3 regions of the Rhizobium azibense genome follow, and region 2 is predicted to be linked to each of the others. Evidence: predicted binding sites of a transcription regulator. Region 2 holds the regulator's gene; each other region holds the start of a gene.
The links. The regulator PhoB, encoded in region 2, activates phosphate uptake and scavenging genes when phosphate is short. The targets are predictions, from matches to a motif close to TGTCATNNANCTGTCAT.
Positions count from the first base shown of each region.

Region 1 (10,697 bases), 170 kb from region 2:
GAAAACGAACTGCAAAAGACCGCACAGGTGCAATCATGCGCAAGACTTGCGATCCATCAGAGGATTATCGCCGCCGCCGAAATGACATGTCGCAGAAATTAATCGCCAGTTGGCCTGTAAGCCGGGTTCTGTATGGCTCCGGCCGAAACCGGAACGTGGCAGCCATTCCTCTGGGACAGCGTTTGCACGCTGCCTCACGCAACCCACCCGGATGACTGACCCGGAAACCGGCCGGCGGGCTTTCGCCCGCCACGTCATCCCTATTCGGTCTTGCTCCCGGTGGGGTTTACCGTGCCGTCGCCGTTGCCGGAGACGCGGTGGGCTCTTACCCCACCCTTTCACCCTTACCTGCGCAAGCGCAGGCGGTTTGCTTTCTGTGGCACTTTCCCTGAGGTCGCCCTCGCCGGACGTTATCCGGCACCGTATTTCCGTGGAGCCCGGACTTTCCTCACCTTACCGCCTTTCGACATTGGTAAAGCGCGGCTGCCCGGCCAACTGGCAGAGCTCAAATAGACGAGAGCGCGGCCAATTACCACTGGAAATGTACAGATGCCATTACCGAAAGAAAGGCTGGAAATCCGTAGCGTAGCCCTGATCCCCGATTTTGCCCTTCAACAACAGCTCGGCCCCAAGTCGGCCGATCTCGTCGGAACTCTTCGCCGAAGTGCCGGCACAGCCGGTCAGAACCGCAAGCCGTGGAGACGAAGTATAACCGATCATCGGATAACGGCTCTTGGTGTGCGAGACGGCACAGGCGGCCGTCGAAACGGAAAGCGGCCGCAGATCCGGAACGAGACGGCGGACAATCGCCGTGAGATGATCGCGCGCCGCCGGCCGGCCGTCGGTCCGGAACCAGGCACGCAAATCCCTTTCGGTCTCAAGTAGATGGTCATCGGGATCGCCGCCGATCTTCAGATATATCTTCCCGTCAGGATACCGGATCGGAGGCAGCAGATAGATATCGGTCTGCGGCGCCTCGACGATCAGCGACGGCATGGCAGCAAACTCTGCGGCCTGCGCCTCGCTCACCTCGAACAGGGTCACCGTCCTTCCATGAACCGACATGTCAACCGATTGCGGCAACAGATTCTCGCCAATGGAAAAACCGCCAGCCGCAATCAGTACCTTTTCCGCCGAATACACCGTGCCGCGCGAGGTTTCGACTGTAGCAACCCCGCCTGCCTCGCAGATTGCCGTCACATAGTCGCGTACGACTGTTGCTCCCGCCTTTTGCGCAATGATCGACTGCGCCTTCACCAGTTTGCGCGCACTGATATGGCCGGCGCCCTTTACCTGAAATACGCCCTCGCAGCCGTCCGGCAGGTCAAAGAAAGGAAACGCTGCTTTGAGGCCCGCCTCGTCGAGCAGCGTCGTTTCGACACCGAGCGATGCAGCCGCTCTTGTCGTGTTGACGATGTACTCGCTCTGGGCCGGCGCCACGAAGGCGCAACCCGCTTCGGTGTAGAATGTGACGCCGCTGTCTGCTTCGATGTCAGCATATCGGGAGATGGACCGATTGGCGAGAAGCGCCCAGTCGCGATCCGGATCGACGGTCCGGGTGATGCGGCCCTCGTCGTAATGGCTGGCGAAAACACCCCGGTGCGCCTTGCGGTTTTCCGGCTCGTCTGGACCGATCACGGCAACGCCGTCCGTGCGTTTGGCCAAATGCTTCGCCGCCGCCGCGCCCATCATGCCGCGGCCGACGACGATATACTTGAAATCAGCCGCCATATCTCACCTCGCTTCGAGGTCCAGATAGCACGGCGGCCGACGCAATTCATATCTTAAATCGACGTTTGCGCCGCGCCTGACATAAGAGCGAGCACTTTGCCGCAATAGGCCTTTGAGATCGGGTTCATCTTCTGTGCGCCGTGGCCGGCATTGTACTTGAGGATGGTATTGCAGGTCTGCCCGCCGCCAAGTTCATGGGCAGCCGCCAAATATTTCATCCCATACTTGATGTTCGTTTCCGGATCGAAGAGGCCCTTCTTCGTTCCCGAATAACCCATCATGCGCGCCGTTGCCGGCTTGATCTGCATGAGGCCGATCTCGCCTGCGCTGCCGCGTGCCTTCGGGTCAAAATTGCTCTCGACACGGACGACGGCGTGGGCAAGCTCGACGGGTACGTCATATTGCTCGGCATATTTGGCAATCAGAACTGAATATTTATTGGCTGTGAAATCCGGCATTGCATAACCGCTTTGGCGGTCGACGGTCTTGAAGATGACCGTTCGGGTTTCTTTGTTCCCGTCTTTGTCCTTGTTACCTGCGTCGCCAGCAAAAGCGCAGCCGTACCCTGCCAGCAGCAGGCTTGCGCATGCCGCTGCACCAATAATCATATGTCTCATGTAGTCTAGTTACTCCGACCCAAAGAATTACCGGACTGCGCGCCTCGCCGTCTTCCGGTTTCACGTGCCAAGGACTGGCAACGTTCCGCAGCAATTCTTATCGTTTCATTTTGACTCCCGCAGCTACACACAAAAACAGCCGCGAGCGCCGTTCAGCGGACGGGGTTAGACCATCGCAATGAGGAGATAATAGGGAAATGATGTGGCAGTGCAGCATTCAAGGTCGTTTGCGCAAAAACGTTGCTTGAGTGTCACACAGACGTCATGAATAACGCGGTAGTGCCGAGAGCAGCCGGTGCAGTGTATCGATTGTCGAAAAGTCGGCGATGCCGTCGACGCGCTCCTGGCGGAAATGACGCTGGAAGGCCTCCACGTCGCCCGCCGTCCTCTCGGAGAATTCGCCTGTTATTTCCGTGGCATAACCATAAAGCGAAAGCATCGACTGCAGGGCTTCAACCGGTTGGCCGCAATCGCCCCGCTGGAAGAAGCGCCCGCCGGTTATCGGCGCCGGCTCGACCCAGTGTCCTACCCCTGCGTGATGCAGTTCCGCCCACGGAAACTTCTCGCCCGGATCGACCTTGCGAATGGGTGCAACGTCCGAGTGACCCAGTACCTTTTCACGTGCGATCGACCAACGTTTGCCGCAATCGCGACACAATTCAATCACCGCCGCAATCTGTTCTTTGGGAAAGTCTGGCAGGCCGCCCGGATGCCCGGCGTTGGCGATTTCGATGCCGATGGATCGGGAATTGATATCGCCCTCGCCGTGCCAGCTGCCCTTGCCTGCATGCCACGCCCGACGCGCCTCAGGAACGAGCTGAACGACATCGCCGTTCTCGTGGACGAAATAGTGGCAGGAGACCTCGCTCTCCTTTCGACAAAGCCATTCGAGGGCCGATTCCGGCGTCGGCATGCCCGTGTAATGAAGGATGATCATGTCCGGCTTGCGCCCGTCTGCGCGCTCGCCGTGGTTCGGCGACGGCAGCACGCAGGCCTTGCGGTAGTCGGCCTCGAAAGAGGTCATGCTGCGCGGCGTTCCTTCTCGATCGTCGCATAGGCATCGTTGAGGGCAGCCATGCGCTCGTTGGCGATCGCGTGGAACTCCCTGGGCACGCCGCGCGAAATCAGCCGATCGGGATGGTTCTCGCTGACAAGGCCATGATAGCGGCGGCGGATCGTCGGGAAATCGTCGGAAGGCGAAACACCGAGGACCTTGTAAGGGTCCCGGCCGATCGAAACATGGCGCGCCGCGATCTGCTCGAAACGTTCTTCGCTCATTTCGAAGATCTGGCCGATATGACGGAGGAAATTCATCTCCTTCTCATGGACTGCCCCGTCCGCCTTGGCGATGTGGAAGAGGCCGTCGAGTACGTCTTCCAGAACAGCGCAATTGGCGGTGCAGCTGACGCAGAGTGAAGAAAGCTTCGCAGCATAGGCCTCGTAACCGGCAACATCCTGCCGCGCGAGATTGTAGAGGCGGGCAACGTTTTTGGCCTGGTCCTGCGGAAAGAAGAAGATGTCGCGGAAAGCCCGGACTTCCTTTTCGCTGACGATCCCGTCGGCCTTCGCCATCTTGGCGGAAAGCGCGATGATGGCGACGGAGAACGCCACCTTGCGACGGGTCTCGGGATCCCCCTCGAAAACCGTGCGGATCGCCTCGACCATCGCCGAGAGCAGGTTACCCGCAGCGTTGCCAACAGCATTCAACAGTTTTTCCCAGAAGGACATCGAAGTTTCTCGCATCGCAATATGAAAATACCTTGATCAAATAATCATAGCCATTGCAAGGCGGCGATTGGTCGTATGATTGAAAACACTTTTCACAATTCGGTAATTGTCGCGCCGCTTGCAAGGCGAAAGACCGCACGCGAATGGGCGCCTTTGGACAAGCCGTGATTGCCTCTTCAGATTTTCCACAGCGCGTCTCAAATGGCAAACAGGGGCCTGAAACGATTAGATGCGCCCTTCTTGCCATCTTCCTCGCCTTGCCCGCCCGAGCCGAGCATTATTCGTAAATTCTTTGCTTTACAGGCCTCTTTCCCTGCCGCATCCATGCGTTAGGTAAGCTGCATGCGAACACCTGCACGAAAGCACTTAAGGAGGGAAAATGGCCAAACAAAAAGTAGCAATGCTGACCGCCGGAGGCCTGGCTCCCTGTCTTTCCTCCGCCGTCGGCGGCCTCATCGAGCGCTATAGCGACGTCGCGCCGGAAGCCGAGCTCATCGCCTACAAATCCGGTTATCAGGGCGTACTTCTTGGCGACAGCATCGCAATCAGCAAGGAAATGCGCGAAAAGGCGCCGCTTCTCCACCGCTTCGGCGGCTCGCCGATCGGCAACAGCCGCGTTAAGCTGACCAATGCCGCCGATTGCGTCAAGCGCGGCCTCGTCAAGGAGGGCGAGAACCCGCTGCGCGTCGCAGCCGAACGCCTTGCCGATGACGGCGTCACCATCCTTCACACCATCGGCGGCGACGACACCAACACGACTGCGGCCGATCTCGCAGCCTATCTCGCGGCCAATAATTACGACCTTACCGTCGTCGGCCTGCCCAAGACGGTCGACAACGACGTCGTGCCGATCCGTCAGTCTCTGGGCGCCTGGACGGCGGCTGAAGTCGGCGCGCACTTTTTCGACAATGTGAGCAACGAGCAGAGTGCTGCGCCGCGCACGCTCGTCATCCACGAGGTCATGGGCCGCCACTGCGGCTGGCTGACGGCGGCGACCGCCCGGGCCTATCTCGACCGTACGAAGAACTACGAATATGTCGACGGGATGATGATGAATGTTGGCCTGAAAAGCATCAATGCCGTCTACCTGCCGGAAATGGCATTTGATCTGCAGGCCGAGGCCGAACGCCTCAAGGAGATCATGAACAAGACCGGACATGCGACCGTCTTCGTTTCTGAAGGCGCCTGCCTCGATGCCATAGTCGCGGAGCGGGAAGCTGCCGGCGAGACCATCAAGCGCGATGCCTTTGGCCATGTGAAGATCGACACGATCAATGTCGGCGGCTGGTTCCAGAAGCAGTTCGCCAACCTCGTCGATGCCGAGCGTTCGCTGGTCCAGAAATCCGGCTATTTCGCCCGCTCCGCGCCTGCCAATGCCGACGACCTCCGCCTCATCCACAGCATGGTGGACCTGGCTGTCGAAAGCGCCCTCAACAAGGTCTCCGGCGTCACCGGCCATGACGAAGGACAGGATGGCAAATTGCGCACCATCGAGTTCCCGCGCATCAAGGGCGGCAAGGCCTTCGACCTTTCGACCAGATGGTTCGCCGAAGTGATGGATAGGATAGGACAAAAATACCAGGAAGCATGATTGACGCAGGGCTAATATGGTGTCTTTGCTTGTTTCCTAGGGATTAGGAGGAGATTCCATGTCGCTCGAAGCCTGGCTCGCATTCGCCGCCGCGTCCGCCATCATGCTTGCCATTCCAGGCCCGACAATCCTGCTCGTCGTGTCCTATGCGCTTGGCCATGGACGACGCACGGCGCTGGCGACGGTAAGCGGCGTGGCGCTCGGCGATTTCACGGCGATGACGGCCTCCCTCTTCGGCCTGGGTGCGGTTCTGGCCGCATCGGCAATGCTCTTCACGGTGCTGAAGTGGATCGGCGGCGCCTACCTCATCTGGCTAGGCATCAAGCTTTGGCGTGCGCCGCTCATCACCGAACCGGTCGCCGACAACGACAACCTGCCGGAAGAGAAGTCGCTGAAGATCTTCCTGCACGCCTATATCGTGACTGCGCTCAATCCGAAGAGCATCGTCTTCTTCGTCGCCTTCGTTCCGCAATTTCTCAACCCCGAGAAGCCTTTCTTCGAACAGATGGTCATCATGGAGCTGACCTTCCTTGTTCTCGCAACGATCAATGCCGCGACTTACGCACTTCTAGCAAATGCCGCACGCGGCCTCATCCGCAAGGCCAGCGTGCAGCGCGCCGTCAACCGCACCGGCGGGACGTTGTTGATCGCTGCGGGCGCCGTGACGGCCGGTTATCGCCGTATCGCCGCCTGACGATCTTCGCCGGTTGCGGCGCAACAGCGAATAGGCTAATGGCAAATCAGGGTGCAGGGTCTCGATAACTTTAAAATGCTGCCAGGGCGGCGCGATTCACGAAAGTGACAGAATGGTAGCGAACGGTTCTTCCGGCCTGAAACGCGGCCTTGTCGTGACGACAATGTTGTGCGGTATGGCCGGATGCTCGACGGTCGAGTATACGTCGCAGGCGGAATTGACCGCTGTGCAGAGCGTCGTGCCAACACCGAAGCCTGGCGAGGATGCGATGAAGATGGCCGCCGTGCCGGCCGCCGACGGCGCCAGCCATCTCGAAACCGCATTCGCAGCTTCCAATCCGCAGGCGACACCCGCTTTGACGGCCGCAACGGCAATGCCGGCGACGGCAACCTCGGCCAATCCTGCCATGCAACAGGCGATGACCGCGGGTGGCACACAAATCCCGCTGACGCCGGAAATGACCGCGATACAGTCGGTCGTGCCGACCCCGCGTCCAGGCACTCCGGCATCGCCTGCCGCACAGCTTGCCTTCGCAGCGACAGCGCCGCAGGCCGGGGCCCTGGCCGCCATCGCCTCCGTCGGCCCCACGCGGCGTTCGATGTTGGATTTCAGCTTCGATGAGTCCGGCCCCATGGACCCGCCAGCCGCCCCGCCGGTGTTCAGCGACAGCGACCTTGATACTGCGCCGACCGCAGAAAAGAGCTTTATCGGCAAGCTGATCAGCAAGTATTCGAAGCTTTACGAAGTCCCCGAGACACTGATCCACCGCGTCGTTCATCGCGAAAGCCGTTACAATCCAAAGGCTTACAATAAGCGTGGGTATTTCGGACTGATGCAGATCAAGTACAATACGGCCAAATCGATGGGCTATGACGGTGCGCCCGCCGGCCTTCTCGACGCCGAAACCAACATTAAATATGCCGCGAAGTATCTGCGCGGCGCATGGCTCGTTTCCAACAACAAGGAAGAAGATGCCGTAAGGCTTTATGCCCGCGGCTATTATTACGATGCCAAGCGCAAAGGCATGACGGACATTGCCCAGGGCAACTACTAAGATTTCGCCTTCACAGCCGCTCAACCGGCAGGCAGCGCGGCCAGCAGCTCTTTCAGCATGACCTGCGGCTTGTAGCCGAGGCGGCCCGGCGTCAAGCCCATGCGGACGAAGACCAGATCGGCGGACGGCACGATTGCCATACTTTGTCCGTCATGTCCTTCCAGCCAAAAGGTATCTTCCGGCAGCCCCGCTTCAGCGCTGGTATCTCCGCCGGGTGCTGCGAGCCATGCCTGGCCTTGCGTATATTTACCGCCCGACGATTGCGTCGGCGTTCGCATGGCCGTGACAAACCCCTCCGGCAACAGCCGCCGACCGTTCCAGACGCCGTCCTGAAGCAGGAATTGTCCGAAACGCGCCCAATCGCGCGCCGTCGCATAGAGATAGGAACTGCCTGCAAAGGTGCCACGGGCATCGACCTCCAGCACTGCGCTCGACATGCCGAGCGGTTTGAAAAGTGCCTCCCTCGGATAAGAGAAGGCCCTTTCCTGGTCGCCTAGCCCATTCATCCAGATTCGTGACAACAGGACCGCCGTGCCGCTCGAATAACGGAAGCGTTCGCCAGGCCTTGCTTCGAACGGCGCATTGGCGGGTAACGAAACCATATCGGGGTCGAGATAGAGCATGCGCGTCACATCCGTGACATCGCCGTATTCCTCGTTGAAAGCGAGACCACTTTCCATGCCCATCAGATCCCGCAGCCTGATCTGCGACCGTTCGTCATTCTTCCACTGCGGCAACAGGTGGTTCGTGTTGAAATCTACCTTTCCATCGAGCATGGCGCGTCCGACGAGCGCCGCATTGACCGTCTTGGTCATGGACCAGCCAAGCAGAGGCGTTCTTGCATCGAAGCCTTCGCCATAGCGCTCCGCCACGATCCGGTCGTTGTGAACGACGACCATCGCCCGCATTTGCGGACCGGCCAGCAGGTCGTTTGCCAGCAGCGACGCAAGCTCTCCATCGTCAGCTTCAGCGATGCTCTCGCCTTCCGGCCATAGTGCGGCGTTCTGCGGAACCACCCGCGGCGATGTCTCTGAAGGTACAGCCTCGGCAGCAGCCTTGAAATTGCCGTCAGGCACGCTCGTGCAGCCGAGCGCCCCGCGATAGAGCGCATATCCGGGCGCAAAGAGCCCCAGGATGCGCGCCGTTACATGGCCCTGATCGCGATCGACCGAAACTCGCACCAACCGCAGCAGCGGATTGCCCGGCGCCTGTACGTCGCCATAGAGCACCGATTGCGGGTCGCGTCCTGCCAGGAACACATTCGAGCAGACGATCTTCGCCGCATAACCGTCACCCACGCGCAACAGCTCAGGCGGGTTGACGCCAAGCCAGGTCCCGCCTGCGATGACGATGACAACAGATGCAGCGGCCAGTGCCTTCAAGATACGCAGAACAAATCGCATGTCATGCCTCCACGAACGGAGAAAGCAGGAAATCACTTCCCAAAAAAGAGCACAAGAACGCGAGTATCGTTTCGTGCCGGGCAATTCCGGTGGGAAGCGATACCGACAATCTGCGTCATCAAACTGTAGCAGGGACGCGCTACACGCCCTGAACACAAAAAGGGTGACAGAATCAAATGACGGAATTTGCACCGGATACCGGCTTCCGCAAGAACCGGAAACTCAAGGACGCTCTTCTCCGCCACAAGGCATTTTCCAAGGACGGCTTATCGGAACGGCTTTTCGGCCTGCTCTTTTCCGGCCTCGTCTATCCCCAGATCTGGGAGGATCCGGATCTCGACATGCAAGCGATGGAACTGCAGCCGCATCACCGCATCGTCACGATCGGCTCGGGCGGGTGCAACATGCTCGCCTATCTCTCCAAGGCGCCGGCCTCCATCGATGTGGTCGACCTCAACCCCCACCATGTCGCGCTGAACCGCCTGAAGCTTGCTGCCTTCAAGCATCTTCCGGGCCATACCGACCTCGTACGCTTCCTCGCCATGCCCAACGAGCGCTCGAACAGCCAGGCCTTCGACCACTTCCTGTCATCCAATCTCGATCGGACGACACGCGCCTATTGGAACGGCCGCAAGTTCGGCCGCCGCCGCGTCACCGTCTTCAACCGCAACTTCTACGAGACCGGCCTGCTCGGCCGCTTCATCGGCGCGGCCCATCTGCTTGCCCGCCTGCACGGCGTCGATCTCAAAGAGATGACAAAGACCCGCTCAATCCGCGAACAGCGCCAGTTCTTCGACGAACAGGTTGCGCCCCTCTTCGAAAAGCCGGTGGTGCGATGGATTACCGGGCGCAAGAGCTCGCTTTTCGGCCTTGGGATTCCGCCGCAGCAATATGACGAGCTTGCCAGTCTCACCGCCGATCAGTCGATCGCACCGGTGCTGAAGCATCGCCTCGAAAAGCTCGCCTGCCATTTTCCGATGAGCGAAAACTATTTCGCCTGGCAGGCTTTTGGTCGCCGTTATGCCACCGATGACGAAGGCCCGCTGCCGACCTATCTGAAGCGGCAGCACTACGAGGTCATCCGCGCCAATGTCGATCGTGTCAACGTCCATCACGCAAGCTTCACCGAGCTTCTCACCAAGGAACCCGCCGCCTCTCGCGACCGTTATATCCTGCTCGATGCACAGGACTGGATGACGGACCAGCAGATGAACGAGCTCTGGGCCGAGATTACCCGCACCGCCCGCCCCGGCGCCCGCGTCATCTTTCGCACCGCGGCCGAAAAAAGCGTCATCGAGGGCCGTCTTTCCGCGTCGATTCGCGACCGATGGCAATATTTCGAGGAGAAATCCAAAGATATGACCGCGCTCGACCGTTCTGCCATCTACGGCGGCTTCCACATCTACGGAAAGAACGCGTGACCGAGATCCGCTCCATCCTGGACGAGAAACATGCCAATCTCATGGACGGCATGTATCGCCACCAGCGCCATATCTATGATCTGACGCGCAAATACTACCTGCTCGGCCGCGACCGTACGATCCGCAATCTGGACGTTCCGGAAGGCGGTACGCTGCTCGAAGTCGGCTGCGGCACGGGCCGCAATCTGGTGCTCGCACACCGGCTGTTCCCCGCCGCCAGGCTCTACGGCCTCGACATTTCGCAGGAAATGCTGATTTCAGCGCGCAAAACATTCGCCACGAAGCTTGCGGTTGCCGATTTTCGCGTAGCCGACGCGACCGCCTTCACTCCGCGGGAATTTGGTGTCGGCGGCTTCGACCGGATCCTCATTTCTTATGCTCTGTCGATGATTCCCGATTGGGAACGCGCCGTGGCTGCCGCAATCGCCGCATTGAACCCTGGCGGACAACTGCATATC
Region 1 is NZ_SMBJ01000005.1:159,554-170,250, reverse strand. It holds RNA gene rnpB (RNase P RNA component class A) at 102-499, opposite strand; gene EV130_RS14015 (FAD-dependent oxidoreductase) at 556-1,731, opposite strand; gene EV130_RS14010 (lytic transglycosylase domain-containing protein) at 1,785-2,348, opposite strand; gene EV130_RS14005 (N-acetylmuramoyl-L-alanine amidase) at 2,611-3,372, opposite strand; gene EV130_RS14000 (J domain-containing protein) at 3,369-4,076, opposite strand; gene EV130_RS13995 (pyrophosphate--fructose-6-phosphate 1-phosphotransferase) at 4,456-5,667, shown strand; gene EV130_RS13990 (LysE family translocator) at 5,726-6,361, shown strand; gene EV130_RS13985 (lytic transglycosylase domain-containing protein) at 6,474-7,415, shown strand; gene EV130_RS13980 (serine hydrolase domain-containing protein) at 7,436-8,818, opposite strand; gene EV130_RS13975 (BtaA family protein) at 8,995-10,239, shown strand; gene EV130_RS13970 (class I SAM-dependent methyltransferase) at 10,281-10,697, shown strand, end outside.
Region 1: a site for PhoB is predicted at 8,932-8,948, ahead of EV130_RS13975 (BtaA family protein). Genes of this name have one in related genera too.

Region 2 (10,697 bases):
CGGTCCCAGCCGGCAGCGCGCAGGTCACCGAGGTCGGCGATCGTCGATTTCGACCCGGGCAATATCACGAGCGCTGCATCGTCCGGTAGCCGGTCTCCCGGCTTCACGAAGACGAGCTCGACATCCGGCTCGGCACGCAGAGGATCGAGATCGTCGAAATTGGCGATCCGCGGCAGAACCGGTACGGCGATCTTCAACGCACCGGAAGCACCCCTGGCGAGGCGCTCCAGCACGGCCGAATCCTCCGCTGGCAAGCGCGCGGCAGCCTTCAGCCAGGGCACCACGCCGAAGCACGGCCATCCGGTGAAGCGATTGATGGCTGCCTTGCCGTCATCAAAGAGCGAAACATCGCCTCGGAACTTGTTGATGATATAGCCGGAAATCATCGCCCGGTCGTCGTCCGAAAGGATTGCGTGGGTGCCGGCAAGAGAGGCGATCACGCCGCCGCGGTCGATATCGCCGACGAGCACGACGGGCACCTTGGCGCGGGTGGCAAAGCCCATATTGGCAATATCGCCGGGACGTAGATTGATTTCGGCCGGCGAGCCTGCACCTTCGACGATGACGAGATCGGCGCCTTCCAACGTGATCGCAAAGCTCTCTAGCACTTGCTCAAGAAGCAGCGGTTTCAACATCTGGTAGTCTCGTGCCCTAGCCTGTCCAAAGACCTTGCCCTGCACGATGATCTGGCTGCCGTTTTCGGATTGAGGCTTAAGGAGAACCGGGTTCATGTGTATCGACGAGGGCGTGCGCGCCGCAAGCGACTGCAGCCACTGCGCCCGGCCGATCTCCCCGCCGTCATCGGAGACGGCCGCGTTGTTCGACATATTCTGTGGCTTGAAAGGCTTCACCTTGAGGCCGCGATTGGCCGCAAGTCGGCAAAGCCCGGCAACGAGCACCGTCTTGCCGACATCCGAGCCGGTTCCCTGCAACATGATCGCCTTGGTCATGCGATGAGGCCTACAACGCGGCATGATCCGCGGTCAATCGTCCGATTGAAATGCGAAAACCGCGCGGGCTGGCGGGCGCGCGCGGTTTGCCGAAAACTCTGGCGTATTCGCCAATACACGACGAAACTCGTATTCTCCGGGACGCACTACCTGATCCGGAGAAAGCGGCGGTTGTCCCCCGCCGTGGTTCAACTGATAGCGCGACATTCTTACCGGAGTGTTATTACGGACCTCAGCAATGGCGGATTTCGACTTTTTTCGACATTTTGCCGATTCCCGATCCGCATGCAGCCCATGATGGCAGCTCGGTACAGGCTATCGCTTGTGGATCAGTGGGGATATTAGCGCATTCAAATCAGCTGCTTAGCTCAATAATATTCGCTCATAATCGGATTTCAATTGCCGTGTCAAAGGCGTAGGCTGGAAGTGATGGAATGTTCCAGGCCGCGGTGGCGATGCAAAAATGGCTGAAACCTGAAATTGCGACGGCGAAATTGTCACATGCATCCATTGAACGAGCCGATGGGCAGTTTGTATTCTGCATGTCAGCATCAGAAACTGGGAAACGAGGGAATGAAGATCATCCTGGCTTGGCTGTTTATCGCGGTATGTCTCGTTACCGGCGCCCGCGCCGCGCGCGCTGATTGCGATAATGTTTCGATTGCGGAGATGAGTTGGGCCTCGGCGGCGATTGCCGCCAATATAGACCGCTTCGTCCTTAAAAACGGCTACGGATGCAACGTCACGATGGTAGCCGGTGATACGGTGCCCACTTTTGCTTCGATGGATCAGAAGGGCGAACCCGATATCGCACCCGAACTCTGGACCGCGTCAGTCAGGGTTCAATTCGATGCGGCTGTGAAGAGCGGGCGCCTGATCCAGGCCTCCGAGATTTTGTCGGATGGTGCAATCGAAGGCTGGTGGATTCCGAAATTCATCGCCGATGCAAATCCCGACATCCGCTCAGTGCAGGATGCGCTGAAACGGCCAGACCTCTTCCCCGCACCCAAAAATGCCTCCAAGGGCGCCGTTCACAATTGTCCGCCGGGCTGGAGCTGCCGGATTTCGACAGCCAATCTTTTCAGAGCCTTGGCCGGCGAGAAGGCCGGTTTCGAGCTGATTGACAGCGAAAGCCCGCAAAGCCTCGACGATTCGATCGCCGCAGCCTTCGACGCCAAGGTCGGCTGGCTCGGCTATTACTGGGCACCAACGGCGATCCTCGGCAAATATGACATGACACTGCTTAGTATGGGCGTCAGCCACGACAGGGCGGAATGGCTGGCCTGCACCGCGATCGAAGGCTGCGCGCGTCCGCAGCTTAACGCCTATCCCGTCTCCCAAGCCTTTACCGTCGTCACCAAGGCCTTTGCCGACCGTGCCGGTCCGGAACTCGCCTACTTTCGCTCCCGCACCTGGGACAACAACACTATAAACGACGTTCTGGCATGGCAGGACGAAAACCAAGAAAGCAGCGAGAACGCCGCACTGCATTTTCTGCGCAACTACCCCGAACTCTGGACACGGTGGATGACGGCTGACGTCGCGGAAAGGGTAAGGGCCGCACTTTGAGCAATTCCAGCCTCGCGAAGGCTATAGCTCCTAGGCTGACGGCATAGCTAGTCGAACGACTGCCGGACAATGGCAAGAACCTATGGATGACCGATGACGCCAGCCGCTTCCTTTCCCGATCGCGAGATCGTTGCCCACAAATTTGCAGGCGCTTGCGAAGCCGACAGGTCCTATCTTGCGCTGCTCATGGAAATGCAGCGCAAGACGACAACCTGATCGACGGCTTGCGTCGGTATCTGGATTTGGCGGCGGCTGGGCCTTTTCTCAATTCTCTGAAAATTGAAAATTGCGGAGTCTGGATTGGCGAAGCCGCTCCCAGGCGCCTTCAGATCCGTTTGACGGAAACGGCAAGATCCAGCCAGCATCCGGCCTATCTTGCATTCCGCGCCGGGCTTGACCGATCAGGCGGCCTGGAACGCGCCTACCCTGCCGCACGATCTGAAAAGATTTAGCGGCGTGCGGCGCGGTTGACCGAATGGCCGGCATCCTGCGTCGCGTTGACGGCGTTTGCCGTATCACGGCCCATGCCACGGATGGTATTGCCGCAGGAAGAAAGGGCCAGAAGCAGCATCAGTGCTGCGCCGACTTTGACCGTTGTCGCCATTTTGGAAATCCTCTTGTGCAAACGAAAATTACGCAGCCGAAGCAGCCAACGCCGCTCCGGCCGTTTAACGCGCTGAAATCCAATAAAGTTCCTCGCCGTCCAGATCAAGCGGCGGCGGCCTTTGCCTTTTCCGCGAAGGCAAAGCGGATGCTGTCGGCGACGGCCTCCATAGGCCCGGAGAGCTGCGAGGCCGTCAACAGCCGGATGTCGAACGAGCCGAGTTCAGGCAGGCCTTCCTGGGCACCAAGCATCACCATCCCGTCGGCCACATAGGAGCGCGGCAGCGGCGCGATCGCAAGGTCGGAAAGCACAGCGGCGCGCTGCGCCATCGTATGGCCGCTGAGATAGGCAACGCGGTAGGGCCGCTTGTTACGCTCAAGCTGCGCCAGCGCCTCCTGGCGCCAGATGCAGCCATCCTCCCAGATCGAGATCGGCAGGGGATCGCGCCTGTGGGCAGTACCGCATTTGGCGCCTGCCCAAACAAGGCGTTCTCGAAACACGATCTCTCCGCCGGTCGGAAACGGCCGCGTGGCGCAATTGATCAGTGCCAGATCCAGCCTCTGCTCTTCCATACGCTTCTTGAGGCCGATGCTCATGTCGATCGTCACGTCGACCATGATGCCCGGGTAGCTCTCCGCAAAGCTCTTCAGGATACTTGGCAGCAGCCGTTCGCCGATATCCTCCGGCGCGCCGAGCCGCACGACGCCGCTGAGTTCCGGCATGATGAAGCGGGAAACCGCCTCGTTGGAAAGCGCCAAGATATTGCGGGCGTAGGTCAGCAGGAGCTCACCGTGCTGCGTCAGCGTCACCGATCGCGCATCACGCATGAACAGCGTCGCGCCGAGCTGTTCCTCGAGCTTCTTGATCTGCATGGAAACCGCCGAAGGAGTGCGGAAAACTGCTTCGGCTGCGGTCGAAAAATTGCCTGTTTCCGCAATGGCGACAAAGGTTCTTAGAACATCATTGTCGAGCAAGGGGATCGGGCGGCGAAAGGGCACAGTCATCGTCGCATCTTTCAATTTTTCTGATGTTAAGCACCATATCATTTCGTTTGTTTGAATGTCAACGCAAAGCTATTTTAGCACCATGGCGATAAACGAAGGAGGCCATGATGACCGAGACTGCACATAGCATTTTGGACATCTTCTTTACGTTCAGGGCAAGGCAACTGCAGCGCACCGCCTGGGAGAACACTATGCGGCAGATGACCGCGTTGCCCAGCCACCTGATCGCCGATGTCGCGCCACTTGCGCTCGACAACAGCCGAGAATGGTTCACCCATCCATCTGCTTCTCCACGAAGTTCTGCACGTAAAGCGTTACAGACGCTGCACGAAATGCGCTTCACGCCGGGCTTGTCGGCAGCTGACCCTCAACGAAAACTGTAATCGACTCGCAGGACCCGCACCGAACTATTGAGGCCGCCAGACTTCCTCCTTTGCAACCAGGAGGACCATCGCAGATGTGGGCAAACGTGTCATCGAACCGGATGGGAGTACCGATCTGGAACGACTTTTCTTGGCGCGGGCGAGGTCAGGCCAACGCCGTCGCTAATGCTTCATCATCAATGGAAGCGGCGAATGCGACAGCAGGTAGTGAGTGACACGACCGAGCAGCAGTTCCAGGAAGTAGCCATGCTTGAAAGCGCCGATCAAAAGGCACGTCGCATTCGCCGATTTGGCGAAATCGAGGATCGTTTCCCCGACGGACAGCCCTGCCGAGTTGATTGCGACGACGTCGCCGTCAAGGCCCAGCTGATCAAGCAACTCTCTTGCCGTTGACTGGTAGCTTCCGTCCGGTTCGTCGTTGACGCACAGAACCGTCACGCGATCGGCCGCAGCCAGCCAGCGTCTGGCCGCGGCGACGGCTCCCCGCGCATGACCATGCGGTTTCCAGCCGATCACCACATGCCCCAGCAGATTGCCGGCATGGGTACCGGCAGGTGGTGCCAACACCAGCTTGCGCTCATGGAAAACGAGATCGTGAAAAGCGTCGCGGGCATCCATATTGCCATGACAAGGAGCGACGACCAACGCCGTCTCACGGACTTTGGCGCTCACGCAACGAGCAACTTCGCCGCGGCAATCATCGAGAAGGAGCCGTTCTCGGCCGGGCTTGCACTGCTTCCAATCCTCGAAGGCTCGGGCGACCCGTTCGAACCGCTCATGCGGCGAGCCTTCGGTCAGGTCCCGCAGCATCTGCAGATCGATCTCCTCGGGCGCGGCGATCATCCGTTCCGGATCGGCGCCGACATGGGCCACGGACATGGTGCCATGGATGGCACGGGCGGCGTCTTCGGCGACGTCAAGGCAAGGTTGCGCAGTTGCCGGATCGGGCAGCAGGGCGAGAACGTCGGCATGGTCGGTCCCTTCCCGCACAAGATCGGCGAAGATGACACCGGCTTCTGCCGAAGTCGGGTTCGGCGGGTCGTTCGCGGGCGCATTGTTCATACCGGGCCTCCTTTCGCGATGCTCCCACATCGCTCCCGGTCCATCACGTTTAAGATTTTACTCCTGCGTCCGATGGCTGGCTAGCAAACGCCGCACAGGCTGCGCCGCTTCCACGGCAAACGGGCGATTGCGTGGTAGGGTTTATGCGCCGGCCAGTACCAAGGGCTTCGCCATCATGGCCTGCGACCCAGATGGATCGACGGGTTCTGGGAAAAGCCCCTGCCGCCATGGTCGGATTCTTCGTCCGTGCCAACAACTCGATCGAGGTCACCTACCAGCGCTCGTTCTACGAAAAACGCGCCGCGCTGCTCCACGGCGGCAATCTCGACGTGGAGCCGATGGTGGCGAAGCCGCGCCCTGGCACCGCTTGCGGCATCCTTTGAACAATCAGCCAATTTCCGCGTTCATTTGAAGGGGCAAAGGAGCTCTTGATGTCGTACGGATCGCTGAGTGCTTTTGGTGACACCTGGTGCCGGTACAGGCCGGACACCGAGACCCTCGAGGCCGCTCATGACCTGGTGGACCGGTACCTTGCGTTCGCCGAGGAAGCGCAAGTGGGAAATGACATCATCGACGAGATCGAGCTGCCCGTCCCGAAGCCTATGCTGATCAAGTCGTTTGGCCTCGTCATCGCTGCCGAGCACCGTCCGCAGATAAGAGCTCTGCTGATCAGAGCGGGCATGACGCTGGCCCAGTACCGCGCCGACCTCGGACCACGGATGCGGTTAAAGCCCACGACGCCGCACGGCAGGCTACGGGCAGCCCGATCGCGGGAATTCGAGCGCCGTCTTCAGAAGAAGCTCGTGGCGGTCGCTGAAGAACGGATCAGCCTTGGCGCGTTTTATCGACGCGCCTTTATCGAGGCCATGCATTGACGCCAGATGAGGTCACACCTTGCCTTGACCGCGACGATCAGATCGCCGCCTGCATCAGGTAGAGGGATCGTTCCGGAGGAAGCTGCGCAACCATTTTCATCATGATCTTGGGATCGACATGGTGAACGGATCGCACTTGGCCGTCCCGGTAGATGATCGTCAAGACGCGCGTCTCTTCGTCATAATCGAGTTGGGCGATCGTTTTCGTGTACACCAGGAACCGCATGCCGTTAAACCTCACTGGTCAATGGAACATCACCAAGGTGATGGTGCCGACCATGACCCAACCGGAAACGATAATGAGGGACATTCTCAACAACGCCGTCTTGATCGTCATGGAATACTCCAAATCGCTTCAACCAAACTAGCTGTACTTTGGGACGAGTGTAGGCCGATCGGACCGAGCCTCATCCCGGTTGGATTGTATGTCTGACGCCTTTGGGCAAGTATGGGAGCCGAAGGCGGACTGGAATCACCTCCAGCGCGACTAAACACACACCAATATAGGCGGTCGCGTGAAATCGACGTGACACACGTGTTGCGAGAACATCTATATCGCGCCTCACAATCTCTGCACACAGTGGCGGGATCGGGTCGGACCCCGATACCGGTCAGAAGTCGCGAAGTGCGTAGCCGGCGCCGCGCACCGTCCGGATCACCTTGTCGGCCTTGCCGAGACTGATGCCCTTCCGAAGGCGTCCGATGTGTACGTCGACAGCGCGTTCATCGACACTGGCATCGCTGCCCCACAGCGATGCCCTCAATTCCGATCGGGAGTGGACGCGACCGGGGGACTTCATCAGAAACTCGAGTAGCCTGAACTCGGTGGGTCCGAGCTTGACTTCCTTTTTCTGCCTGTGGACCCGGCGGGCGTTCTTATCGAGCGTCAGATCCCCGACTTTCAGCGTGCTCTCCAGTAACGCTGGATTGAGACGTCGCAGAAGGTTCCGCAATCGGATGAGGAGTTCGACGGGGGAAACTGCCTTTATGAGGCAGTCGTCGGCTCCGGCCGAAAGGACTGCCAACCGGTCCTGTTCGAGGGGCGAGTCCAGAAGCACCACGATCGGAAGGCGGGCGGTCGCTCCGGTTGTCCTGAACTGGCGGCATGTCGAGATCGCCATCGAGCCAGGAGCCGGCGCACCGAATATCACCGCATCAGGCAGCCGCAACGCCACAAGCTCGACGAGCGATGCATGGGGGGGAAGACAGTTCACCGAATATCCTTCTGTCTCCAGAGCGTTCTTCAGCGTGGTGAGCAGATCTTCGTCCTGCTCGACAACAAGTATCCGCACCGACATCCTCTCCGGCCTCCCTGCTACGCTTCCATCGAATATCCCGCGCCGCGGACCGTGCGGATGACGTCCTGCATGTTGGAGAAATTCAGTGCCTTGCGAAGGCGACCGACATGAACGTCGACGGTGCGCTCGTCGACATAAATGTCGTGGCCCCAGACACCATCCAGAAGCTGCGAACGCGAGAAGACGCGTCCGGGCGATGACATCAGGAACTCCAGGAGGCGGAATTCGGTCGGACCAAGGCGGACTTCGCGACTCTTGCGGTGGACGCGATGCGTTTCGCGGTCGAGTTCGATATCCCCGCATTTCAGCACCGTGGAGAGCACCTCAGGCTTGGCGCGGCGCAGCATCGCCTTTACGCGGGCAACCAGCTCTGGCGTGGAGAACGGCTTGACGACATAGTCGTCGGCCCCGGTGGAAAGGCCGCGCACGCGCTCGCTTTCCTCGCCGCGCGCCGTCAGCATGATGATCGGCAGACGCTCCGTTTCTGGGCGCATGCGCAGGCGGCGGCAAAGCTCGATACCAGAGACGCCGGGCAGCATCCAGTCGAGGATCAGGATATCCGGCGTGCGCTCCTGAAGCCTGATTTCGGCCTCGTCGCCGCGCAGGATGGTGTCCACCTCGAAACCTTCGGCCTCGAGGTTATAGCGAAGAAGCACGCTCAGTGCTTCTTCGTCTTCAACGACTGCAACTCTCGGGATCATGCGGTTCTGTCTCCTGAAGGCGGGTTCGCAACAGTCATTGCGTGACCGCGCCGACGGTGTTGGCAGTGTCGTCCTTCGGACGTTCGCCTTCCGGCTGTGCGCCGGTCGCCATGTAATAGATCGTTTCGGCAATGTTGGTTGCGTGATCGCCGATGCGCTCGATGTTCTTGGCGCAGAAGAGAAGATGCGTGCAACTGGTGATGTTGCGCGGATCTTCCATCATGTAGGTCAGCAGCTCGCGGAACAGCGAGGTGTACATGGCGTCGATTTCCTCGTCTCGCTCGCGGATCGACTTCGCCTTGTCGGCTGAACGCGAGGCATAGACGTCGAGTACTTCCTTGAGCTGTACCAGCGCCAGTTCGGAAAGATGCTCGAGACCGCGGGCGAGCTTGCGCGGAACGCCGGTGCTCTGCACGGCAATGACACGCTTGGCAGTGTTCTTGCCGAGATCGCCGACGCGTTCGAGATCGGCCGCGATGCGGATCGAGCCCATGATCTCGCGAAGGTCGGAGGCCACCGGCTGGCGGCGGGCAATCGTGACGATCGCCTTGTCGCCAATCTCGCGCTCGGCGTGATCCATGATAACATCGTCGGAGATGACCTTCTGGGCCAAGCCAGCGTCACCGTTGACAAGCGCGCGGACGGCGTCCGACACCATCTGCTCGGCAAGCCCGCCCATTTCCGAGATGCGGCGGGACAAATACTTCAGATCCTCGTCATAGGCAGAAAAAATATGGGTCGATGCCATGGGGATTGTCCTTGAATAGCCTGAACGCCGCAGATCAGCCGAAGCGGCCCATGATGTAGTCCTGGGTGCGCGGGTCGTCCGGATTGGTGAACATCTTGTCGGTGTCGTTCTCCTCGACGAGATTGCCGAGGTGGAACATGGCGGTGCGCTGCGAAACGCGGGCCGCCTGCTGCATCGAATGCGTCACGATGACAATGCTGTAGTTCTCGCGAAGCTCGTGGATCAGTTCCTCGACCTTGGCGGTCGCAATAGGATCAAGCGCCGAGCATGGTTCGTCCATCAGGATGACTTCCGGGCTGACGGCGACGGCTCGTGCGATGCACAAGCGCTGCTGCTGGCCTCCCGACAGACCGGTGCCGGATTCCTGCAGGCGGTCTTTGACTTCGTTCCAGAGACCGGCCTTGTGGAGGCTGCTTTCGACGATCTGATCCAGGTCAGCCTTCGACCTGGCAATACCGTGGATGCGCGGTCCGTAAGAAACGTTCTCGTAGATAGACTTCGGGAACGGGTTCGGTTTCTGGAAGACCATGCCGACGCGAGCGCGCAGTTCCACAACGTCAATGTCCGGATCGTAGATATCCGCGTCGTCCAGCTTGATTTCGCCCGTGACGCGGCAATTGTCGATCGTGTCGTTCATGCGGTTCAAGCAGCGCAGGAAGGTGGACTTGCCGCAGCCCGACGGGCCGATGAGTGCGGTAACGGTATTTTCGCGGACGTTCAGGTTCACGTCGAATAGCGCACGCTTCTCGCCGTAGTAAACCGACACCGTCTTGCCGACCATCTTGTAGGCGGTCGCGTTCATTTTCTGCTCCAGAGCCTTCTCAACTGCTGTTTCGGTCAACATGTTCATAATCCTTACTCCGTTACCAGCGGCGCTCAAAGCGCTGCCTGAGGAAGATGGCGATCGCGTTCATCAATATGAGGAACCCCAAAAGCACGAGAATTGCGGCGGAGGTTCTCGATACGAAGCCGCGTTCCGGGCTGTCCGCCCAGATGTAGATCTGGCTCGGAAGCGCCGTCGACGCCGCGAATATCCCGTCCGGAGGGCTCGTGATGAAGGCGTTCATGCCGATGAGCAGCAGCGGCGCGGTTTCTCCAAGAGCTCGCGCGAGCGAGATGATCGCTCCCGTCATGACGGTCGGCATGGCGAGCGACAGCACGTGGTGGAAGATCATCTCGTGTTTGGAGGCGCCGACCCCCAGGGCCGCCTCTCGGATCGAGGAAGGCACCGCCTTCAGCGACACGCGTGTAACAATAATGAGCGTCGGCAGCGTCATCAGCGAGAGGACGAGGCCGCCGACGAGCGGAGACGACCGCGGCAGGCCGAAACCGTTCAAGAACACGGCGAGCCCGAGGAGACCGAACACCACCGACGGGACCGCCGCAAGATTGTTGATGTTGATTTCGATGAGATCGGTGAAACGGTTCTTGGGAGCGAACTCTTCCAGGTAGATCGCCGCCGCAATGCCGATCGGGAAGCTGATGGCGAAGCAGACGAGCAGC
Region 2 is NZ_SMBJ01000005.1:329,685-340,381, reverse strand. It holds gene EV130_RS14905 (cobyric acid synthase) at 1-950, opposite strand, end outside; gene EV130_RS14900 (glycine betaine ABC transporter substrate-binding protein) at 1,524-2,519, shown strand; partial or broken gene EV130_RS14895 (hypothetical protein) at 2,613-2,971, shown strand; gene EV130_RS14890 (entericidin domain-containing protein) at 2,968-3,123, opposite strand; gene EV130_RS14885 (LysR family transcriptional regulator) at 3,228-4,169, opposite strand; gene EV130_RS14880 (hypothetical protein) at 4,235-4,510, shown strand; gene EV130_RS14875 (universal stress protein) at 4,673-5,572, opposite strand; gene EV130_RS14870 (hypothetical protein) at 5,764-5,955, shown strand; gene EV130_RS14865 (hypothetical protein) at 6,004-6,447, shown strand; gene EV130_RS14860 (KTSC domain-containing protein) at 6,485-6,673, opposite strand; gene EV130_RS14855 (winged helix-turn-helix domain-containing protein) at 7,059-7,745, opposite strand; gene phoB (phosphate regulon transcriptional regulator PhoB) at 7,763-8,446, opposite strand; gene phoU (phosphate signaling complex protein PhoU) at 8,481-9,194, opposite strand; gene pstB (phosphate ABC transporter ATP-binding protein PstB) at 9,229-10,044, opposite strand; gene pstA (phosphate ABC transporter permease PstA) at 10,058-10,697, opposite strand, start outside.

Region 3 (10,697 bases), 150 kb from region 2:
GATCTGGAGGTCGATGGTGAAATGCAAGCCGGTTCTGCACTGTCGGAAGCGCTGCGCAAGCGCGCCATGCCGGATAGTTCGCTTGCCGGCGAAGCCAACCTATTGCTCTTCCCGAACCTCGATGCCGCCAACATCTCCCTCGGCCTCGTCCGTACCATGATGGATGCGCTCCATGTCGGCCCGATTTTGCTGGGAACTGCACAACCTGCGCATATCCTGTCGACTTCGGTCACCTCGCGCGGCGTTGTCAACATGGCGGCGCTTGCCGTCGTTGAGGCTTCTCAGCCGGCGTAAGTTGTCGCCAACTGCAAAAATGCGCTACTATTGCCTCGCCAGCTTGTTAACGGAAGCGGGTGTCGCGCCGCGCTCTGGCCCGACCTTGCTGCGGATGATGCCGTGAAACGCCGAAACCTGACCCTTGCGATCCTGCTTGTCCTGGCCGCGCCTGCTGCCGCGCAGACGAATGAGATCTGCGACGACCTGCGCGGCCGCATCGCCGATCTGCCCCAAGTCATCGGCAACGGCCCCGAAGTCCGCCAATATGCGAGCGCTATCGCCGAGCAGAATCTCGAGCTTAGAAAGGTCCGCAACGACCTGCGCGGCTACGGCTGCTCGGTGGACAGCATGGTCGTGATCGGCGGCGAGAATGCGGACTTTTGCAGCGAGCTCCAGCAGTCCGAGGCGCGCATGGTCGACAACATTCGATACCTTCAGGAGCGGCGTAACGAACTGCGCGATCAGGGCGGCGCCGATTATCGCGTCCGCCGCGAGCTGATGGCGGCGCTCGAAGACAACGGCTGCAACGACGAGCTCGATTATGCGCCCGACCCGCAGGCCTATGCACCGGCGCCAAGTCCAGAAGAACAGGCGATGCGGAGCGATACCTTCATTCCGCTTGGAGAAGGCGAACAAGGCGACATCCAATACGGCGTGCCGGACGGCGAGCTCATGTCGCATGTCAGCACCATGTGCGTGCGCACCTGCGACGGCGGCTTCTTCCCGATCACAACGAATGCAACGTCGATCGATTTCAACCGCGACGCAGCGACGTGTTCGAGAATGTGCCCGGGTATCGAGACGGAGCTTTTCTATCAAGACATCTCGAATACCGATGCCGCAAACATGATCTCGGCCTCGACCGGTGCGCCCTACAGCGCCATGCCGAATGCCTTTGCCTACAAGAACCGCGCGCCCGGCGAAAAGTCCTCCTGTTTGTGCAATCTCAGCGCCTATTACGAGAACATGCGCAAGAATCAATCGATCAGCGAACCGCCGACGAAAGGCTCGATCACCAGTATCAAGACGAAGCCGCCATCGGGCGCCGCCTCCACGCCTGCCCGCCAGCCGCAGGTGCCGGACCGCCCCTATGACCCGGCGAACAGTAAAGTCCGCCAGGTCGGTCCGCAGTTCCTCGCTGGCGATCAGGGTGCGATCGATCTCAAGAACCCCGCAACGCCCGGACCGCAGCCCCAGCAGAACTGACGCGTCGTTACTGGCTTCCCCATCGGTCGCAGAACACCAGGTCTTTCAGCGGCAGGCGCTGGCGCCAGCCTTTCACGGCAAGTTCCGGCGCTGTGTAAAGCTGATCGACATAACCCACACAAAGCCAGGCGACGATTTCGATCCGCTCTGGAATGCCGAGCAATTCCCGAATATCCGCATCGTGGAAGATGCTAACCCAGCCGACCCCGATGCCTTCGGCCCGGGCAGCAAGCCACAGGTTCTGCACGGCGCAGACTGTCGAATAGACATCCGTACGCCGATTGTGGGTGCGGCCGATGACTACCGGCCCTGCCCTGTCGGGATCGCAGGTGACGCAGATGCTGAGCGGCGCCTTCCGGATGCCTTCGAGCTTCAGGCTTGTGTACATATCCCGCCGCTCCTCTTCAAACATGTCGGCCGCTTCCCTGTTGGCGCGCGAAAACGCCTGCCAGGCGGCCTGGCGCACCTTCGGATCGCGGATCACGATGAAATTCCAGGGCTGCATGAAACCGACCGAGGGCGCGGCATGCGCCGCCCCCAGCAGCCGCGACACCAGATCGTCAGGCAGGGGATCGGGCAGAAACTGATCGCGCACGTCGCGGCGCGTTTCGATGGCTCTATAGACCGCGGCCCGGTCATCGTCGGAAAAATGGCCGGCCGGCACCAGGGAGCGGGCAAAAGGTTCAAGTTGCATCGTCAAATCCCCAACAATGCTTCAGCACCCGCGCACAGGCGCGCGAAGCGTCAAAACTTCGCCGCCGTCCACGCGGTTCGGTCTATCTTGTCAGGCCGGTCTTCTGACTTGGCGTCACCCGCTTGCCGCGGCCTTCCCGGCAGATGCCAGTGGCCATTGTTGCAGAAAGCGTCAGCCTCACAGCGTTGGGCACGTTCCGGTCCTTCACCGGATTCCCGATTCTCCTGCTGGATGCAGGCACCTGACGCAGTCTCTATCGTCCGAGTCGGCGGCTCGTTCAAGTCCCGGGGAAATAACGCACATAGGCAAATTCGTCACCATCAGGTGACCAGCAGGGTACATTGATCGTTCCCTGTCCGCCGAAGAGCTCGAACAGCGTGGTCAGGTTGCCGCCGTCTATGTCCATCAGCCGCAACCGCACATCGAGGTCGCGCGGATGATCGAAGACCTCCGGATCGTAGGAAAGGATCAGCACCTTGTCGTTCTTCGGCGAAGGATGCGCAAACCAGTTGCCATAATTGTCGAATGTCACCTGTTCCAGGCCGGTTCCATCCGGATGGATGCGCCAGATCTGCATGAGACCGGTGCGGCTGGAGTTGAAGTAGATCCATCTCCCGTCAGACGAATAATCCGGCCCGTCGTTTCGACCCTCGCCATGCGTCAGCCGTTTTTCGGGGCCACCATCGACGGAGATCGTATAAATGTCGAAGAGGTCGTCGCGAATGCCGCAATAGGCGAGCTCCCTGCCGTTCGGTGACCAACCGTGCCAATAGGAGGGCAGATTTTCGGTGATCAGCCGCGGCGTCCCGCCAGCCGCCGGCAGAATATAGATCGCCGACTTGCCGAATTCGGTCTTGTCGGAAATGACGATTTGCGTCCCGTCCGGCGAAATGCCGTGATCGTTATTACACTGCGTTGCAAAATCCGTATCGACCTGTTGGAGGCCGCCGGTACCGTCCGGCCGCAGCCGGTAAAGCAACCCGTCGCCATTCAACAGCACATAGCCGCCATCGGGCGAAAAATTCGGCGCCTCGATCAGCTTTTCCGTCTGGACGACAATCCGGCTTTCGCCGGTGCGAATATTGTAGATCTCGACCGAACTGCGCATGCATACTCCCGGATCTTGGGTTACCGGTCGCGGAACCGGTTGGTAATCGGGTAGCGGCGATCGCGCCCAAAGTTCTTCTTGGTTATCTTGACGCCCGGAGCCGATTGGCGGCGTTTGTATTCGGCGAGATAGAGCAAATGCTCGACGCGGTGGACGGTCGCCACATCATGCCCGCGCGCGAGGATCTCCTCGACCGCCATCTCCTTCTCGACGAGGCATTCGAGGATGTCGTCCAGAACCGGATAAGGCGGCAGCGAATCCTGGTCCGTCTGGTCCGGGCGAAGTTCGGCGGACGGCGCCTTGTCGATGATGTTCTGCGGGATCACCTTGCCGGACGGCCCCAGCGCGTCCGGCGGCACATGACTGTTGCGCCAGCGCGACAGCGCATAGACCTGCATCTTGTAGAGGTCCTTGATCGGATTGAACCCGCCGTTCATATCGCCGTAGAGCGTCGCATATCCAACCGACATTTCCGATTTGTTGCCGGTCGTGACAACCATCGAGCCGAACTTGTTGGAGATTGCCATCAGGATCGTGCCGCGCGCACGGCTTTGCAGGTTCTCCTCGGTAATGCCGCTATCGGTTCCTTCGAACAGCCGTGAGAGCGCCGAAGTGAAGCCGTTCACCGGGTCCTCGATCGGCACGATGTCGTAACGACAGCCGAGCGCCTTGGCGCAATCGGCGGCATCCTTCAGCGAATCGGTTGACGTGTAGCGATACGGCAGCATCACCGTTCGAACGCGCTCCTCGCCCAGAGCATCGACGGCGATCGCCGCGCAGAGCGCCGAGTCGATACCGCCGGAGAGACCAAGGACGACATTCTTGAATCCATTCTTGTTCACATAATCACGGAAACCGACCAGGCAGGCGCGATAGTCGGCCTCGTCGGGCTCGGGAATCCGAGACATGGGGCCTTCGCTGCAGCGCCAACCATGTTCGCCGCGCTTCCAGGTCGTCACCGCCAGCGCCGTTTCGAACTGGCTCATCTGAAAGGCCAGCGTCCTGTCGCCATTGAAGGCGAAACTCCCACCGTCGAAGACGAGTTCGTCCTGGCCGCCGAGTTGATTGGCAAAGACGAGCGGTAGGCCGGTTTCGATCACCTGCTTGAGCGCCACCTGATGGCGCACGTCGACCTTGCCGCGATAATAGGGCGAACCGTTCGGCACGAGCAGGATTTCGGCGCCACTTTCGGCAAGTGTCTCGCAGACGTCGAGATCGTTCCAGATCTCTTCGCAGATCGGCACGCCGATCCGCACACCGCGGAAATTCACCGGCCCCGGCATCGACCCTTCGGAAAAGACGCGCTTCTCGTCGAACTCGCCGTAGTTCGGGAGGTCGATCTTGTCACGCAGCACCAGGATCTGGCCGCCGTCGAGAACTGCAACCGAGTTGTGCCGCCCGGTCTTTCCCTGCCGCGGAAAGCCGACGATGACGCCGGGGCCGCCGTCTGCGGTATCGGCCGCGAGGTCCTCGACCGCCTTCAGGCAGGCCCTTAGGAAGGCCGGTTTCAGCACGAGGTCTTCCGGCGGATAACCGGAAATGAAAAGCTCCGTCAGAAGCAGCAGATCCGCGCCCTGGCGGGCCGCATCGGTGCGTGCCTCACGAGCTTTGGCGAGGTTTCCGGCGACATCGCCGACTGTCGGGTTCAACTGGGCAACGGCAATCCGGAGCGTATTCAAAGGAGCGTTTTCCTGTGTCATGTCATCCATTTAGCGCGGGTCGCCCGCCTCTTCAATTGCCCGTTCCATGAAAAGACGCCGGGTATGGCGGGCGAAAAACTCAAACCCTTGGGAAAAGCCGGCGCCCCGCAAGGTTCATCTAGCGTTCATGACGGACATGTGACACTTCGGTGAAAATTTTATGACATCGGAGCATACCGTTGATTGCGTTGATAATGAAGTCTCTACCCTCGAGCAAAGCAGCACTGCTTTCCGCCGGTTTCGGGTCGAGTTTAAAGTCTCCGGCAGCGCGCGCGGCAATCGGCATCCTGTTTTCGTTTTCCCTCGCTTTCCTCAGCGTCGTCGCTGTCGAATGGATTGCGCGCGGCACCTTGACCGATGTGGGCGAGTTCCTGACATCGACGGTCAGGCCCGGCATGACGACCGTCGCCATGCTGGCGATCGTGATGTTGACCCTCGATGCCGTATTTGGCCGGCGCCACCAGTCGGCATTTGTATTGATCCCGCTTTTTCTGGTTCCTGCCTTTGTCTCCAATCAGAAGCAGCACTTTCTCTCCGACCCCTTCTATCCGTCCGACATACTCTTTACTCGTCAGATCATGGAGCTGCTGCCGGTCATGGTGCGAGACAGGCCGTTGACCGCCGCAACGCTTCTCGTCGGCATCGTGCTTTTCGCCTCAGGCATCGTTTTCGCATGGCGTTATGCATGGCAGAACTTTCCCAAGCTCTCGCGCCAGGCACGCCTGCGCCACCTCTGCCTTGGGCTGCCGGTGATAGCGGCCTTCGCCTCGCTCATGGACTATTCGCAATATTCCTACGTTCGCGACCGCCTGCAGGTCGTACCGATGATGTGGGACCAGAAGGAAAACTACCGCAGCAACGGTTTCATACTGGCCTTCCTCTTCAACATCCCGATGGCCGACGTCGCAGCGCCCGCCGGTCTCAACGCCGATGCGCTCGACGCGATTCCCTCGCGCAACTACGGCTATCTGACGGGCCCGAAAGAAAAGCCGGACATCATTATGCTGATGAGCGAGTCCTTTTGGGATCCGACGAGGTTGAAAAATCTCTCGTTCAGCGCCGATCCGATGCCGAACGTCCGCGCCGCGCAGTCCGGATACGTCTTCTCGCCGGAATTCGGCGGCATGACCGCCAATGTCGAATTTGAGGCACTGACCGGATTTTCGAACGCCTTCCTGCCTTACGGCAGCATTCCTTACCAGCAATATGTCCGCAGCGACGTGCCCTCGCTTGCCACCTTCTTCCGCGGCGAAGGCTATATCGCCCGCGCCTTGCACCCCTTCAGTGGCTGGTTCTGGAACCGCAACCAGGTCTACAAGGATTTCGGTTTCGAGGAGTTCCGGACCGAAGAAACGATGCCGCCGATGGAAAAGCGCGGCATCTTCGCCTCCGACGATTCCCTGACGAAGGAGATCATGCGCGAGGGCGACGGCCTCGATAAGCCATTCTTCTTCTTCGCCGTCACCTTGCAGGGACATGGTCCCTACGAGCCGTATCGCTATGCACGCAACACGATTGGCATCCGCGGCAACATTCCAGAGGCCGATCGTGCGACGCTTGCGACCTATGCGCAGGGCGTGAAGGAAGCTGACGACAGTCTCAAGATGCTGATGAATTGGGCCTCGAAGCGCGAGCGCGAAACGATCATCGTGCTCTGGGGCGATCACCTGCCGCCGCTCGGCAACGTCTATATGAGCGCCGGCTACATGGCGGACCAGGTGGCCACCCGCAGGGCGCCGCTCGACGTAATGAAGCGCGAGCATGAAACGCCGCTGGTCATCTGGTCGAACAAGAAAGGGGTGAAGCAGAACGTCGGCACGATCAGCCCGTCGCTGATCTCCTACAACCTCCTCAAGTTCGCCGGTTTCGAGCATCCCTTCTACACCGGCTTCCTCGGCCGCGTGCAGAAGAAATACGACATCATCGACCGTTACCAACTGGCGGCGCGCAACAAGAATGTGACGCCGGACTGGTTGCGCGACCGGAAAAAACTCGACCCCCTTGTGCGTGATTACGGCTACCTGCAGCACGACATCATGTTCGGCAAAGCGCGGACGCTGGAGCGCTTTTTCCCAAAGCACGACCTGCTCGCCGAGGGCCACCTGAGCCATTGAGTGCAGTCGGCGGCTCCGTTGCACATGTAACTCGAAGATCGCATGACGATCCCAATCTCGACGAGACGCTGAAACAGCGGCTGCGGATTCGCACCGCACGCATGGCCACTCCCGGAAGACGAAGCCCGTCACCCCGCCGCTGACGTCGATTTCAACATCACCGGCTTCGGCAAATTTGGCCTTGATGTTGTCAATTCCTGGAGGAGTCGGTGATAGTGGCAAGGCGCAAGCTGAGCGCACATTCGCTGACTAAGCAGATCTTCCGCGCGGGTGCCAGATATCGGAGCCAGTCATGAATAATATCTCGAACTTCGTTCACCTGCATTTCGACAGGCCGACTGAGCAACTCGGCGACATCGAAAAGCGCGTCCTCAGGAGGACGCACGAACGCAAGATCATCTCGACCGACGTCAATGAAGCCTTTTCCGCCGAGGCGACCTTCGGAGCGCGCGTCGCTGACGGTATCGCAAGGGTGGGCGGCTCCTGGTCCTTCATTATCGCCTTCCTCGCTTTCCTGGCGATCTGGGCGGTAATAAACACCATTGTCCTTGCAACGCGCGCCTTCGACCCTTACCCCTTCGTCTTCCTGAACCTGATCCTCTCCATGCTGGCCGCTCTCCAGGCGCCGATCATCATGATGTCGCAGAACCGGCAGGCCGAGCGCGACCGCTTCGAAGCAGCCAAGGATTATGAAGTAAATCTCAAGGCCGAGCTCGAGGTCATGTCACTGCACCAGAAAATCGACATGCACGTCGTGACTGAACTCGCCGCACTGCGTGAAGAGGTCGGGCGCCTGAACACTTTGCTGGCCGGAAAAGGGGCTTAAACACCTTTTGCGTATTTCAGCGCGCCTTCGTCAATCTCATAGAAGTCGCCCTTGTCGGCACAGTAGATATGATAGCCGAAGGAAAGCCCGCTCGGCAGGTCGAAGGCACCGGCCATCACGGAAACTTCTGGCGATCCCTTCCGCTGCCAAAAGAGCGCCGAACCGCAGTTTTCGCAGAAGCCGCGCTCAGCCGTCTCGCTCGACCGGTACCAGCGGATCGAGCTATTGCCCTCGATCGTCAGGCTCTCTAGGGAGACGTCGCAAGACGCGTAGTAGAGCCCAGTCTGCCGTCGGCACTGTGAGCAATGACATGCGACAACCGGTCCAGGCTTGCGCCGGCTTAAAAACCTCACCGCCCCGCATCCACAGCCACCCGTATATTCCTTCGTCATTCGCAGCTCCTTTTTCGATGGAATGCGAAATTGGCCGCTTGCCTGGAGCTGCGTCAAATCCAATTCCTTGAAGCACAGCGTCAAGAATTTTGATGCCGGACTTCCTAAAAGCCCTGACCAGCAATCCGTGCATGTTCAAGAGAGAATAAACGGTGTTAGAGGTCAGGGACTTGCCTGATGAGATCTCGCATTCTTGCGTTGAGCGTGATGACGATTTTGCCCTTGACGGCGCTCATGGCGACCTTCGCGGGTTTGCTGTTTTTTCTAGTGCGTGACCAGGTCGGTGGTCGGTCCTAAAGACCTGACCGAAGTCTTTTGCGAACTGCCTGATCTGTTTGGCGTTCACCCGTGCCACCGGCAACTGCGTCGCCAGCAGTGCATCGGCCTCATAGCCGCCGGTCGGCTCCAGGACGAGCCGCTCGCCCCCTCAAAAGGGGCAAGATCCCGGCAGCGGTGTTGGCAAAACTCGCCGACTGCTCCTCTGGCAAAAGGCAGACGTCAAAGGATGTTTTTGATATGTCGATGCCGACAAACCGGATAGGTATAGGTCTTGAAGGGCTTATCCCTCTTATGCGCGAGCGTGAAACCCTCTCAACGGTTCGACCTAGCCTTCAAGTAGCAAAAGATTCTTTTCTTACGAACGAAAGTTCGGGTCCGGAAAGACAAGCCGCTTTGCGCACCGCCATTGCGGTTTTCAATCACCACAATGACAAACGCGGCCAGACCGTCATAGCACTGTCCCGCCTTGCAGTGTATAAGGCCCGGCGCTGAGCCGGGCTCTCGATTTCGTTCATTCGTGCAGATCAGCCGTTGACGGCCATCCGCTTCTCGTCGCGGCCGCCCTTCATGCGCTCGGCGAGCAGGAAGGCCAGTTCGAGCGCCTGGTCGGCATTGAGGCGCGGGTCGCAATGCGTGTGGTAGCGGTCCTGCAGATCGTCCGCAGAAACGGCGCGGGCGCCACCCGTGCATTCCGTCACGTCCTTGCCGGTCATCTCGATATGAATGCCGCCCGGATGCGTGCCTTCTGCGCGGTGGATCTGGAAGAAGCTTTCGACTTCCGACAGGATGCGCTCGAACGGACGCGTCTTGTAATTGTTGAGCGTGATCGTATTGCCGTGCATCGGGTCGCAGGACCAGACGACCTTGCGGCCTTCGCGCTCGACCGAACGGATGAGGCGCGGAAGGTGGTCGGCAACCTTTTCGTGGCCGAAACGGCAGATCAGCGTCAGGCGGCCGGCTTCGTTTGCCGGGTTCAGGATGTCGATCAGGTTCAAGAGGTCGTCCGCCTGCAGCGACGGGCCGCATTTAAGCCCGATTGGATTCTTGATGCCTCGGCAGTATTCGACATGCGCATGGTCGGCCTGGCGCGTGCGATCGCCAATCCAGATCATGTGGCCGGAAGTCGCGTACCAGTCGCCGGAGGTGGAATCGACGCGCGTCAGCGCTTCTTCGTAGCCGAGCAGCAGCGCCTCGTGGCTGGTGAAGAAATCCGTCTCGCGCAGGCTCGGGTGGTTCTCGGACGTGATGCCGATCGCCTTCATGAAGTCCATCGTTTCGCTGATGCGGTCGGCAAGCTTGCGGTAGCGCTCGCCCTGCGGGCTGTCCTTGACGAAGCCGAGCATCCACTGGTGGACGTTCTCGAGGTTGGCATAGCCGCCCATCGCGAAGGCGCGCAAGAGGTTCAGCGTCGCGGCCGACTGGCGGTAAGCCATGGCCTGACGTTCCGGGTTCGGAATACGCGCTTCCTCGGTGAATTCGATGCCGTTGACAATATCGCCGCGGTAGCTCGGCAGCGAGACGCCGTTCTGCGTTTCGATGCCCGAAGAGCGCGGCTTGGCGAACTGGCCGGCAATGCGGCCGACCTTGACCACAGGCAGCTGTGCGCCGAACGTCAGCACGACGGCCATCTGCAGGAAGGCGCGGAAGAAGTCGCGGATAGTGTCGGCACCGTGCTCGGCGAAGCTCTCGGCGCAGTCCCCGCCCTGCAGCAGGAAACCGTTACCTTCGGAGACATTGGCGAGATGTTTCTTGAGACGGCGCGCTTCACCCGCAAATACGAGCGGCGGATAGGTGGCGAGCTGGGCTTCCGTTGCCGCCAAAGCGGCCTGGTCGGGATAGTCCGGGACCTGCTGGATCGGCTTTTGCCTCCAACTGCTCGGGGTCCAAGTCTCTGCCATTTTAGTCACCTTTGTCTCGCCGGGATCGCTGCCCGGCGCCTGTCGTCCACAATAACGGCGGCTTATAAACCTTTAGCATCCGCTTGCCTAGCGCCGTTCGACATCGTTCTGAACGGAAGCCAATGCTGCCACGCTTACAAGATAAGCCCCTGATGCGCCTTCAATCCCGCCCTCCGATTTACGTTACATATACTATAAATTTTT
Region 3 is NZ_SMBJ01000005.1:481,368-492,064, reverse strand. It holds gene EV130_RS15645 (NADP-dependent malic enzyme) at 1-294, shown strand, start outside; gene EV130_RS15640 (DUF2865 domain-containing protein) at 397-1,482, shown strand; gene bluB (5,6-dimethylbenzimidazole synthase) at 1,490-2,176, opposite strand; cobalamin riboswitch at 2,253-2,436, opposite strand; gene EV130_RS15630 (TolB family protein) at 2,454-3,284, opposite strand; gene EV130_RS15625 (NAD+ synthase) at 3,305-4,984, opposite strand; gene EV130_RS15620 (LTA synthase family protein) at 5,179-7,098, shown strand; gene EV130_RS15615 (DUF1003 domain-containing protein) at 7,391-7,924, shown strand; gene EV130_RS15610 (GFA family protein) at 7,921-8,316, opposite strand; partial or broken gene EV130_RS34235 (IS110 family transposase) at 8,603-8,861, opposite strand; gene EV130_RS15605 (class II 3-deoxy-7-phosphoheptulonate synthase) at 9,120-10,493, opposite strand.
Region 3: a site for PhoB is predicted at 5,134-5,150, ahead of EV130_RS15620 (LTA synthase family protein). Genes of this name have one in related genera too.